DNA from 2 places in the Labrys methylaminiphilus subsp. lupini genome. Region 1 is predicted to be linked to the other one. Evidence: riboswitches for the same ligand, from Rfam matches in the RefSeq annotation. Region 1 holds a riboswitch; the other holds the start of a gene.
What was found. A riboswitch is a leader RNA that binds a small molecule or an ion and turns the genes downstream of it on or off. The one in region 1 is predicted to bind S-adenosylmethionine.
Positions count from the first base shown of each region.

Region 1 (5,721 bases):
AACCAGGGCCATCGCCACAGAGCGTTCGGCCCGCTTTTCGAGTTCAAGCCGCATGATCGGCGCCCCCCATCAGCAGCCCAATCCGCTCGAGGGTCATGGTCGATACGGGCTCCGGCGCTGACAGCCGGCCATGATGGATGACCGCGATATGGTCGGCGACCTCGAAGATTTCGTCGAGATCCTGGCTGATCACCACCACCGCCGCACCGCGCCGCGACAGATCGATCAGGGCCTGCCGGATCAGGGCGGCGGCACCGGCATCCACGCCCCAGGTCGGCTGGTTCACCACCAGCACGCCGGGCTCGCGCAGCATCTCGCGGCCGACCACGAATTTCTGCAGGTTGCCGCCGGAAAGCGAGCCGGCCTCGGGATCCGGCTTGCCCTTGCGCACATCGAACGTGCCGGAAATCCTGACTGCCTCGGCCGAAGCCTTGCGCATGTCGACCATACCGTATGACACCAGCCCGCTGGCGGCATGGCCAGTCAGCAGCGCATTCTGCGACAGGGTCATGCGCGGCGCCGCCGCATGGCCGAGCCGCTCCTCCGGCACGAAGGCGGCACGCAATCGCCGACGCTCGGTGACGCCAAGCCCCCCCACCGGCTTGCCGTCGACGGCCACGGCCTCGGGCTCCACCGTCCGCTCGCCGGAGATGGCCGCGAAGAGTTCGCTCTGGCCATTGCCCGCCACGCCGGCAATGGCGAGAATCTCGCCGCCCCGGGCATTCAGCGTGAGATCCTTCAACGCAGTGCCATGCAGGTCTTCGGCCGGTAGATTCAGCCCCTTCAGCGCGAGACGTACGGGCCCGTCCCGATTGGCCAGGCGACCATGCTCGACCATGGCGACGTCAGCGCCCACCATCATGCGAGCAAGACTGGCGGCAGTTTCCCGGCGCGGATCGCAGGTCGCCACCAGCTTGCCATGACGCAGCACGGTCGCCGTTTGGCATAGGCGCTTCACCTCTTCCAGCCGGTGGGAGATATAGAGCACCGCCCTGCCCTCGCCGGTGATGCGTTCAAGGGTGAGGAAGAGCTGGTCGGCCTCCTGCGGTGTCAGCACCGAGGTCGGCTCATCGAGAATGAGGAGCTTGGGATTCTGCATCAGGCAGCGCACGATCTCGATGCGCTGTCTCTCCCCCACCGAGAGCGTATGCACCGGCCGGCGCGGCTCGAGCGGCAGCCCATAGGCGGCTGATACTGCCGCGATGCCCTCCTCGACATCCCGCAGTTTCGTACCCGGCGGCTGCGCCAGGGCGACATTCTCGGCCACGCTGAGATTGTCGAACAACGAGAAATGCTGGAACACCATGCCGATGCCCATCGCACGGGCAGCAGCCGGGCGCGGCAGCTGGATCGGCTCGCCTTGCCAGTAGAGCTGTCCCTCGTTCGGCTGCAGCAGGCCATAGAGAATCTTGACGAAGGTCGACTTGCCGGCGCCGTTCTCGCCCAACAAGGCGTGAATTTCATGCGGCATGATCTTGAGATCGATACCGTCATTCGCTCTCAGCGCACCGAAGATCTTGACGATACCCCTCGCTTCGATCAGGGGCGTGTGAGCGTCTGCCATTGCTGCCACATTCATGGACGTGCCCAATCCATAGGCGCAAATAGAGCAGATGCGAAGAGTTCAGGCATGGTGACGCAGCTTTTCCCCAACTCAGCGACGTACCAGGACCGAAGCGTTTTGCGATTGAGTGGAATCACCAAGAATCGCAAAGACGCATCGAAGCAGAGACGCTAGGGCAAACACGCGTTCAAGCGTGAACGCGCTTTGCTCTAGGCCTGCCGCCGGCCGTCTTTCAGGACCGGCATCTGGCTGCCGGCCTGACGGGGTAACTGCAAGATCTGGGCCACGACGGAAGCCGCTATGACTGCCGGCTCCTTGCCCTCGATGCCGGGCACCCCGATCGGGCAGATCATGCCCTCGATCAGGCGCTCTGTCAGGCCCGCTTGCCGCAATTGCGAGAGGAAGCGGGCTCGCTTGGTCTGGGAGCCGATCACACCGACATAGGCAAAGCGGTCCGCTGCCAAGGCCGTCGAAACGATGGCAAGATCGAGCGCATGGCTATGCGTCATGACGACGATGCGTGCACGATCGGGCGCGCCGGCCAGGATCCGCCCGGGCTCCGCATCGCGGCGGAGCACGACATTCTGAGGCACGTGGCTCGGGAAGGCATCGGGCCGAGCATCGCACCAGACCACATCGATCGGCAGAGGCGCCAACGCCAGGATCAACGCCCTACCGACATGGCCGGCTCCGAACAGATAGAGAGAAGGGTTGGCGGGCTCCAGTCTTTCGAGCAGGCGCCCATCCGGCAGAAAACGGCTGGCCGCTTCCGCGGGCAGCCCTTGCGCCTCGGCATCCGTAGCCGGGCGACGCATGAAACCGCCCCGGTCCTGCGGCATACCGATGAGGACATGTCCCCTATTGACCGATGGCGCCGCAAGTTCGCTCAGCCAGGCGAGATCGTCTCGTTCCAGGCGTTCCAGCATCAGGCCGACCCGGCCACCACAGCACTGGCCGAGATCAGGGCCCAGAGCCTTGTCCATGGAACGTAGACGGCGACCCTCCCCGGCGGAGAGGAGAGCCTGAGCTTCCGCCAGCACCTGCCATTCCAGGGTACCGCCCCCGACCGTGCCGGAAAAAGCCCCGTCCGCCCGCACGGCCATGCGCGTGCCCGCCTCGCGCGGGCTCGAGCCACGCGCGTCCATGATGGTGACGAGTACGGCGCGGCCGTCCCGCTCGACCATGGCTTTCAGCGTCGCGAAGATCCCCATCGCTCTGCCCGCACCCATGCCGGTTTAAGTACCAGCATGATAACGCTTTGGGGCGACCGCGCCAAAGTTCAATTCGGGGGCCGGTCTTCAGACCAGCCCGGACTCCTCCAGGGAGCGCGGTATTTCCTGGCTGGTCCGAGGACCAGCCTCCCGATTACAGTGCCTTGTCGAGCGCCTGCGTGAAATCGGCGATCAGGTCATCGGAGCTCTCGATGCCGGCCGAGAAGCGCAGCATGCCCTGGCGGATACCCATGCCCAGGCGCGCGTCTTCCTCGAAGCGCTGATGGGTGGTGGTCGAAGGATGGGTGATCAGGCTCTTGGTGTCGCCGAGATTGTTGGAGATGCGGGTGATCTTCAGCGCATTGGCAACCTTGAACGCCGCGCTCTTGCCGCCCTTCACCTCGAAGGTCACCAGCGTGCCGCCCGCCTTCATTTGGCGGCGTGCGAGTTCCACCTGCGGATGATCGTCGCGGAAGGGATAGATCACGCGCTCGACTGCCTTGTGGTTCCCCAGGGCATCGGCAACCTTTACCGCATTGGCGATCTGGCGTTCGACCCTGAGTTCCAGAGTCTCCAGGCCCTTGAGCATCACCCAGGCATTGAAAGGCGAGATCGAGGGACCGGTCTGGCGCAAATAGGTTTGGATGTGGTCGTTGATGAACTTCTCGGATGCCAGGATCACGCCGGCCAGACAGCGGCCCTGCCCGTCAATATGCTTGGTGGCCGAATAGACCACGCAATCGGCACCGAGTTCGAGCGGGCTCTGCAGCAGCGGCGTCGCGAAGACATTATCCACCACCAGCGTGGCGCCGGCGCTCTTGGCGATCTTGGCTATGGCGGCGATGTCGAGAATCTCGAGCGTGGGATTGGTCGGGCTTTCAAGGAAGAACACCTTCGTCTCCGGCCGCACCGCCGCCTGCCATTGGGCAAGCTCGGTGCCGTCGACCAGGGTGGAGGTGACGCCGAAGCGCGGCAGCAATTCCTCGATGACATAGCGGCATGAGCCGAACAGCGCCTTGGCGGCGACGACGTGGTCGCCGGTCTTGAGCTGGCCGATCAGGGTCGCGGTGACGGCGGCCATGCCCGAGGCGGTGGCGCGAGCTGCCTCGGCTCCCTCCAGTTCCGCCATGCGCTGCTCGAACATCGCCACGGTGGGATTGGAAAAGCGGCTATAGATGAAGCCGACATCCTCGCCCTTGAAGCGGGCCTCCGCCTGTTCGGCACTCTCGTAGACAAATCCCTGGGTGAGGAACAGCGCCTCCGACGTCTCCGCATATTGCGAGCGCAGCGTGCCGGCATGCACGAGCCGGGTGGCCGGGCGCAATTCCCGGGTGGAAGGTGCTGAAGTCAAAGGTTTGGTCATCTGCGGCAATCCCGATAGCCGCAAGTCGAGCGCCAGCGCTCTTTCCCACGGCCCTTTAGCGAGTTGTTTTACGTGGCTGCAAGCCGGCCGGCCCAAATCCACCACGACGAAGACTGTTGAGTAGCCCTACTCCCGGATGGCGTCAATGGATGGTTTCGTCTAGCAAGACCAGGAACCGCAATAAGCTGGCAGAAAAAAGCGAGAGCCATGCCCTCCCCGAACATCCCGCATTCCCCAGGCCTTCTGCACACTTTTGGCATCCTGCCCTCCCAGGCGATTGCTGGCCTGGTCGAGACGGGAGCCGTCCGCATCGAACAACCTCTGGCTTCGGATCAGATTCAGCCCGCCAGTCTCGATCTGCGCCTCGGCGCCAAGGCCTACCGCATGCGGGCGAGCTTCCTGCCGGGGCCGCGCAACACCGTGGCCGAGCGCATCAGGGACCTCGCCTTGCATGAGATCGACCTGACCAAGGGTGCCGTGCTGGAGACGGGCTGCGTCTATATCGTGCCCCTGCTCGAAAGCCTGCAAATGCCGGATGGCGTTCTCGCTTCCACCAATCCCAAGAGCTCGACCGGTCGCCTCGACGTCTTCACCCGTGTCATCACCGACCATGCCCGCGCCTTCGACCAGGTCGAGGCGGGTTATGACGGGCCGCTCTATGCTGAAATCGGACCGCGCACCTTCCCGGTGCTGGTGCGGACGGGATCGCGCCTGAGCCAGATCCGCTTCCGCCGTGGCGAAGCCCGCATCGACGATGCCTCCTTGCGCGAATTGCAGCGCCGCATGGGCCTGGTTTCGTCGCCCGACCCGGACATCGCCGGCGGTGTCGCCGTCTCCGTCGACCTCACCGGCTTCGGCGACGGTATCGTCGGCTACCGCGCCAAGCGCCACACCGCCGTTGTTGATGTCGACAAGCGGGCGGCCTGCGATCTGCTCGATTTCTGGGAGCCCATCCCTCATCGCGGCAAGAACGACATGATCCTCGACCCGGACGAGTTCTACATCCTGGCGTCCAAGGAAGCCGTGCATGTGCCACCGGAATTCGCGGCCGAAATGGTGCCGTTCGACCCGCTCGTGGGCGAGTTCCGCGTGCATTATGCCGGCTTCTTCGATCCCGGCTTCGGCTATTCGCCCGATGGCATGGAGGCGGCCAGGGCCGTGCTGGAAGTGCGCTCGCGCGAGGTGCCCTTCATCGTCGAGGACGGCCAGATCGTCGGGCGCCTGATCTATGAGCGCATGCTCGAACGCCCTCAGATCCTATACGGCTCCGGCCTCAATTCGAACTATCAGGGCCAGGCGCTGAAACTATCCAAGCATTTCAAATGAAGCTTTTCCTCTAGCTGGGGTCTCGCACCTTGAAGCAATTTGTCATCGCCGTTGCTGCTGGCGTTTCGGTTCTGACATTTCATGCCCCGCAAGCGCGGGCCATGGACTGCTTCGGTGGTTTCAGCTGCGAGGAAATCGGGGCGGCCGCATTCTCCTTCAAGGTGGTGCGTGACTGCCCTGCCCAATTTCAGATCCGCCCCAGTAAGAGGGACAAATTCGAGCGGGCGATGGTGGCGCTGCGCAATCGCCCCCTTGCC
Region 1 is NZ_JBMDIH010000001.1:1,441,003-1,446,723, reverse strand. It holds gene ACN6KF_RS06675 (ABC transporter permease) at 1-54, opposite strand, end outside; gene ACN6KF_RS06670 (ABC transporter ATP-binding protein) at 44-1,579, opposite strand; gene xdhC (xanthine dehydrogenase accessory protein XdhC) at 1,774-2,775, opposite strand; gene ACN6KF_RS06660 (O-succinylhomoserine sulfhydrylase) at 2,930-4,138, opposite strand; SAM riboswitch at 4,174-4,253, opposite strand; gene ACN6KF_RS06655 (2'-deoxycytidine 5'-triphosphate deaminase) at 4,346-5,464, shown strand; gene ACN6KF_RS06650 (hypothetical protein) at 5,494-5,721, shown strand, end outside.

Region 2 (5,721 bases), 930 kb from region 1:
CGAATGCCGGCATCGGCAACGCCTGACTTCTGTCTATTTCGACAGGGACGAAAAAGGCATGCCACGAGCGGCTGCGATTGCGCTAGAGGATCTCCAGACAGGCGCACGCACGCATGTTGCCCTAGACCATCTATGTCTCTCCCTCGGCCCGACAGCGACCTTTCACTATGATCGGGTGGGCTCGGCACTGTCTCGCCTATCGGATCGCCTTCGGTTCGACCTGCCGGTACCCCATCAGACCATCGCGACCGGGCTTTCGGCGCAGCTCCTGTTTCGGATCACCGATCCCGATAGGGTGAGAAATCTGCCATTCACCGGCATGAAGCAGACGCATTTTGTCGAGGTCGGGCGGACGTCCAGCCATCTCGTCATGAAATTGACCTGCGGCGGGGTCATCGGCTTGCCTGTCTACAGCAGAAGCTACGCCATCAGCGCGCTGGCGAGCATACTCAGCATCCTCACGCCCGATTGCGGGCTGACATTCGAAGATGTGGTCTGCGCCTGGCCTTGCGCCCGCGGCGTCAACGGCCCCAACAACGGCCAGATCGTCCGGCTTGGCGACAATGTGGTGGTTCGCTTCGGCGAAGGGGGAACCGGCATGTCCAAGATGGGCAGCAATGCCCAGACCATGCTCGATCTTGCAGGCATGACATGGCCGATTTCACCAGAGTTTCGATTGGAGCCCTCCCTTTATCGGCACACCATCATCGACCAGCGCAGGCGTGTTGCGAGGCGATTGGGCTTGCTTTGACGCCTGCAGAGGAACAAGCCCTCAGCTGCATTCGAGGCCTCGGCCCATGGCGCTGACCACCAGGGCGACCTGTTCGCGCAGATAGGGCAGGGGCAACTGCACCAGCTTGCCCTCCAGTCCGAGCAGCACCATGCCATGGGCGGCCGAGAAGAGAGAGCGGGCGAGAAGAGATCTTTCGGAAAGAGGCAGACCCGGCTGGAGCACGGCGAGCGGGGCTTCCAGATGCTGGAAGAGTGCATCCTGCTGGCACAAATGGTCTTCCGGCAGGTCCTGGCCGTCCGGAAGGCGGAAGTCGAAGAGGGCGTGCCAGCGTCCCCCATGCTCGGCGGCGAAATCCAGATAGCCATTGGCGAGCGCGATCAAGGTGCGATTGGCGATGGTGCGCCGACTGCCACCCGCCTCGGCCTGGATCAAGGCCTATCTGGCCATGGGCACGGTGATGCTGATCCAGACCTGCGTGACGCCGATCAAGACCTTGCACGGACCAGCAGGAGGCCGGCCGGCTGCACAACCGCATCGAAGACGCCAAGACCGAGCAGTTGCTGATGCGCATGGATCGCGCCAAGGATTGAGGGGCTTCCGGGGGGCACGGGCACTTTTTTAGCAGGATAAGCGCGGATTGGAGGGTCGATCTGCAGATCGACCTTCTTCCTTTCCTGCGCGACGGTGCTTCCAAGATGGTCGATCTGGAGATCGACCCTCCAATCCGCGCCTAAGCGCCCGTGCACCCGAGAGAATCTCAGCGCCCCCTGCCGACTTCGCTCAGGTCATAGGATGTCGTCTGGTAGATCTCGTTGATCCAGTTGCCGAACAGAAGATGGGCGTGGCTGCGCCAGAAATTGCGCGGCGGGAAGGATGGATCGTCATAGGGGAAGTAGTTCTTCGGCAGCTTGATCGGCACGCCCGAGTCGACGTCGCGGAAATACTCATCGGCCAGCGAGGTCGATTCATATTCGACATGGTTGAACAGATAGAGCCGGTTGCCCTTTTGCTCGTGAATGAGACACACGCCGGTTTCGTCCGAATCCATCAAGATCTCCAACTCGGCATTCTTGCGCACATCTTCGCTGCGGACCTCCGTCCAACGCGAGACGGGTATGTGGAAGTCGTCTGAAAAGCCGTTGAGATAGATCGAGGAAGGCTTGCGGTTGTGGTGCTGGTAGACACCAAAGGCCTTCTCGGTCAGGTCATATTTGGGAATGCGGTGGAAATGCCAGATGGCCGCCATCGCGCCCCAGCACACGTTCAGCGTGGAATGCACGTTGGTCGTGGTCCAGTCGAGGATCTGCTCGAGTTCCTTCCAATAGGTCACGTCTTCGAAGGGCAGGGTCTCCACCGGCGCGCCGGTGATGATGAAGCCGTCGAATTTGCGCTCGCGCACCTCTTCCCAGGTTTCGTAGAAGGCAAGCAGGTGGTCCTCGGAGGTATTCTTGGCACGGTGGCCGCCGACACGCACCAGCGAGAGTTCGACCTGCAGCGGCGTGGCGCCGACCAGGCGCGCCATCTGCAGCTCGGTGCGGATCTTGTTGGGCATCAGATTGAGCAGGCCTATCTGCAGCGGACGGATATCTTGCCGGATGGCGGCAGTTTCCGTCATCACCCGCACCCCTTCGCTGACCAGGGTGGAGAAGGCGGGCAGGGTATCCGGAATCTTGATAGGCATGTTGCACTCGATCGACGTTGGGCCAGCCGGAAAGCAATGCGACAGGTCCACGGATGGAATGCATCCAGCGGCCCTTTAGCGAGTTGTTTAACGTGGCTGCAAGCCGGCCGGCCAAATCACCACGAGGAGAGAGTTAATCCTGTGGTGAATGGAAATCAATGGCAATCCTGGGAGCGTGAGCGGTGGGCAGAGGGGCTCTCACCTTGCGGGATTGGAGGGTCGATCTGGAGATCGACCCTCCATGTTCCCCGTGCATATCCGCGGACCGGAAGCCGGCGATCCCGGGAATCTACTCCGCCGCCTCCGCCGTTCGCGGCACATAGTTCAGCACTGGCGAAAGCCAGCGTTCGACTTCGTTCACCGTCATGCCCTTGCGGGCGGCGTAATCCTCGACCTGGTCCTGCTCGATCTTCGACACCCCGAAGTAATAGGCATCGGGATGGGCGAAATAGAGCCCGGACACCGAGGCGCCCGGCCACATCGCATAGCTCTCGGTCAGGCGTACGCCGATGCGTTCTTCGGCGTCGAGCAGGTGGAACAGTGTGCCCTTCTCGGTATGGTCGGGCTGGGCGGGATAGCCGGGGGCAGGGCGGATACCGCGATAGGGTTCGCCGATGAGTTGGTCGGGGGCCAGGTTCTCGTCGATCGCATAGCCCCAGAACTCCTTGCGGACGCGCTCATGCATGCGTTCGGCGAAAGCCTCGGCGAAACGGTCGGCCAGAGCCTTGACCATGATCGAGCCATAGTCGTCATTGGCGCGTTCGAAGCGCTTGGCGATCTCGTCCTCTTCCATGCCGGCCGTGACCACGAAGCCGCCGAGATAGTCGCCCTGGCCACTCGTTTCAGGGGCAACGAAGTCGGAGAGGGCTACATTGGCCCGCCCGTCGCGCTTGGTGAGCTGCTGGCGCAGGGTGTGCAGGCTTGCGAGCTTCCGGCTGCGGTTCTCATCCGTATACAAATGTATATCGTCGCCGACGGCGTTCGCCGGCCAGAAGCCGATTATGGCTTTCGGCCGGAACCATTTCTCCGCGATGATGCGTGCCAATATGGCCTGGGCATCGTCGAAAAGCTGGCGTGCAGCCGCTCCCTGCTTCTCGTCGGACAGGATGGCGGGATAACGCCCCTTCAGTTCCCAGGTCTGGAAGAACGGCGTCCAGTCGATGTAGCGCGAAAGCTCGGCGAGATCGTAGTTCTCGAAGACCCGTGTTCCCAGGAAGGATGGTTTCGGTGCCGTGAAGCCTGTCCAATCCACCTTGTGGGCGTTGGCCCTGGCCTTGGCGAGCGGCAGGCGCAGCTTGTCGGCCTCGCTGCGGGCATGCGCCGCCGCGACCTTGGCGTATTCGGCCTGGACGGTTTCGACATAGCCCGCCTTGTTCGCGGGGGACAGCAGGCTGGAGACGACGCCGACGGCGCGGCTCGCATCCGTCACATAGACGGCCTGGCCACGGTCATAGCGCGGATGCACCTTCACGGCAGTATGGACGCGGCTGGTAGTGGCGCCGCCGATCAGCAAGGGGATGTCGAAGCCCTCGCGTTCCATCTCGGCGGCGACATGCACCATTTCGTCGAGCGAGGGTGTGATCAGGCCGGACAGCCCGATGATGTCGACCTTCTCCTGACGCGCCACCTCGAGGATTTTTGCCGACGGCACCATCACGCCGAGATCGATGATCTCGTAATTGTTGCAGGCGAGCACGACGCCGACGATGTTCTTGCCGATGTCGTGTACGTCGCCCTTCACGGTCGCCATCAAAATCTTGCCGGCGCTCTGGCGTTCGCCAGTGCCACCATTGGCAAGCTTCTCGGCCTCCATATAGGGCAGGAGGCTGGCGACGGCCTGCTTCATCACACGAGCCGACTTCACCACTTGCGGCAGGAACATCTTGCCTGCACCGAAGAGATCGCCAACCACGTTCATGCCGGCCATCAGTGGCCCTTCAATGACGTGCAAGGGACGTGCGGCCGCAAGACGCGCCTCCTCGGTATCGGCATCGATGAACTCGGTAATGCCATTGACGAGCGCATGGGATATGCGCTGCTCGACCGGCCACTCACGCCAGGCGAGATCCTTTTCCTTGGCTTCCTTGCCGGCGGCGCCACGGAAACGCTCGGCCAGTTCGAGCAGGCGTTCGGTCGGGTTCAGCGCCCCGCGCGAGGGCCGGTTGAGCACGACATCCTCGCAGGCTTCGCGCAAGTCCGGATCGATGGATTCATAGACGGCGAGTTGCCCGGCATTGACGATGCCCATGTCCATGCCGGCCTGGATGGCATGGTAGAGGAACACGGCGTGCATAGCCTCTCGCACCGGCTCATTGCCGCGGAACGAGAAGGAGAGATTGGATACACCGCCCGAAATATGGGCGTGGGGCAGGGTGGTCCTGATCTGCCGCGTCGCCTCGATGAAGGCGACGCCATAGCCGTTATGTTCCTCGATGCCGGTGGCGACGGCGAAGATGTTGGGATCGAAGACGATATCCTCGGGCGGGAAGCCCGCCTGCTCCGTCAAGAGCTTATAGGCTCGGCTGCAGATGGCGACCTTGCGTTCCAGCGTATCGGCCTGTCCCTGTTCGTCGAAGGCCATCACCACCACGGCCGCGCCGTAGGCCCGCACCAGGCGGGCATGGTGAAGAAAGGCTTCCTCGCCTTCCTTCATGGAGATCGAATTGACCAGCGGTTTGCCCTGCACGCATTTCAGGCCAGCCTCGATGATTGAGAATTTCGAGGAATCGATCATAACCGGCACGCGGGCGATGTCCGGCTCGGCGGCGATCAGGTTGAGGAACTCGACCATGGCCTTTTCGGAATCGATCAGGCCCTCGTCCATGTTAATGTCGATGATCTGGGCGCCATTGGCGACCTGGTCGCGGGCGATGTCGAGTGCGGTAGCATAGTCGCCGGCGGTGATGAGCTTACGAAACTTGGCAGAGCCGGTGACGTTGGTGCGCTCGCCCACATTCACGAAGGGGATGGTCGCGTCGAGCGTGAAGGGCTCGAGCCCCGACAGCTTCATCTTGGGTTCGATCTCGGGAATCGGGCGCGGCGCATGCCGGCCGACCGCTTCGGCGATGGCGCGGATATGCTCCGGCGTCGAGCCGCAGCAGCCGCCGACGATATTGACCAGGCCGTCGCGGGCAAAGCCCTCGATCTGCGCCGCCATCGCTTCCGGGCTCTCGTCATACTGGCCGAATTCGTTGGGCAGGCCGGCATTGGGATAGGCGCAGACGAAGGTATCCGCGACCGTGGAGATCTCGTCGAGATGCGCCCGCATCGCATTGGCGCCGAGCGCGCAGTTGAGGCCGATGGTGAA
Region 2 is NZ_JBMDIH010000001.1:2,373,736-2,379,456, reverse strand. It holds gene ACN6KF_RS11215 (hypothetical protein) at 1-751, shown strand, start outside; gene ACN6KF_RS11210 (TetR-like C-terminal domain-containing protein) at 773-1,165, opposite strand; gene metA (homoserine O-acetyltransferase MetA) at 1,491-2,414, opposite strand; SAM riboswitch at 2,470-2,547, opposite strand; gene metH (methionine synthase) at 2,704-5,721, opposite strand, start outside.
Region 2: another riboswitch for S-adenosylmethionine. It lies ahead of metA (homoserine O-acetyltransferase MetA); the one in region 1 lies ahead of ACN6KF_RS06660 (O-succinylhomoserine sulfhydrylase).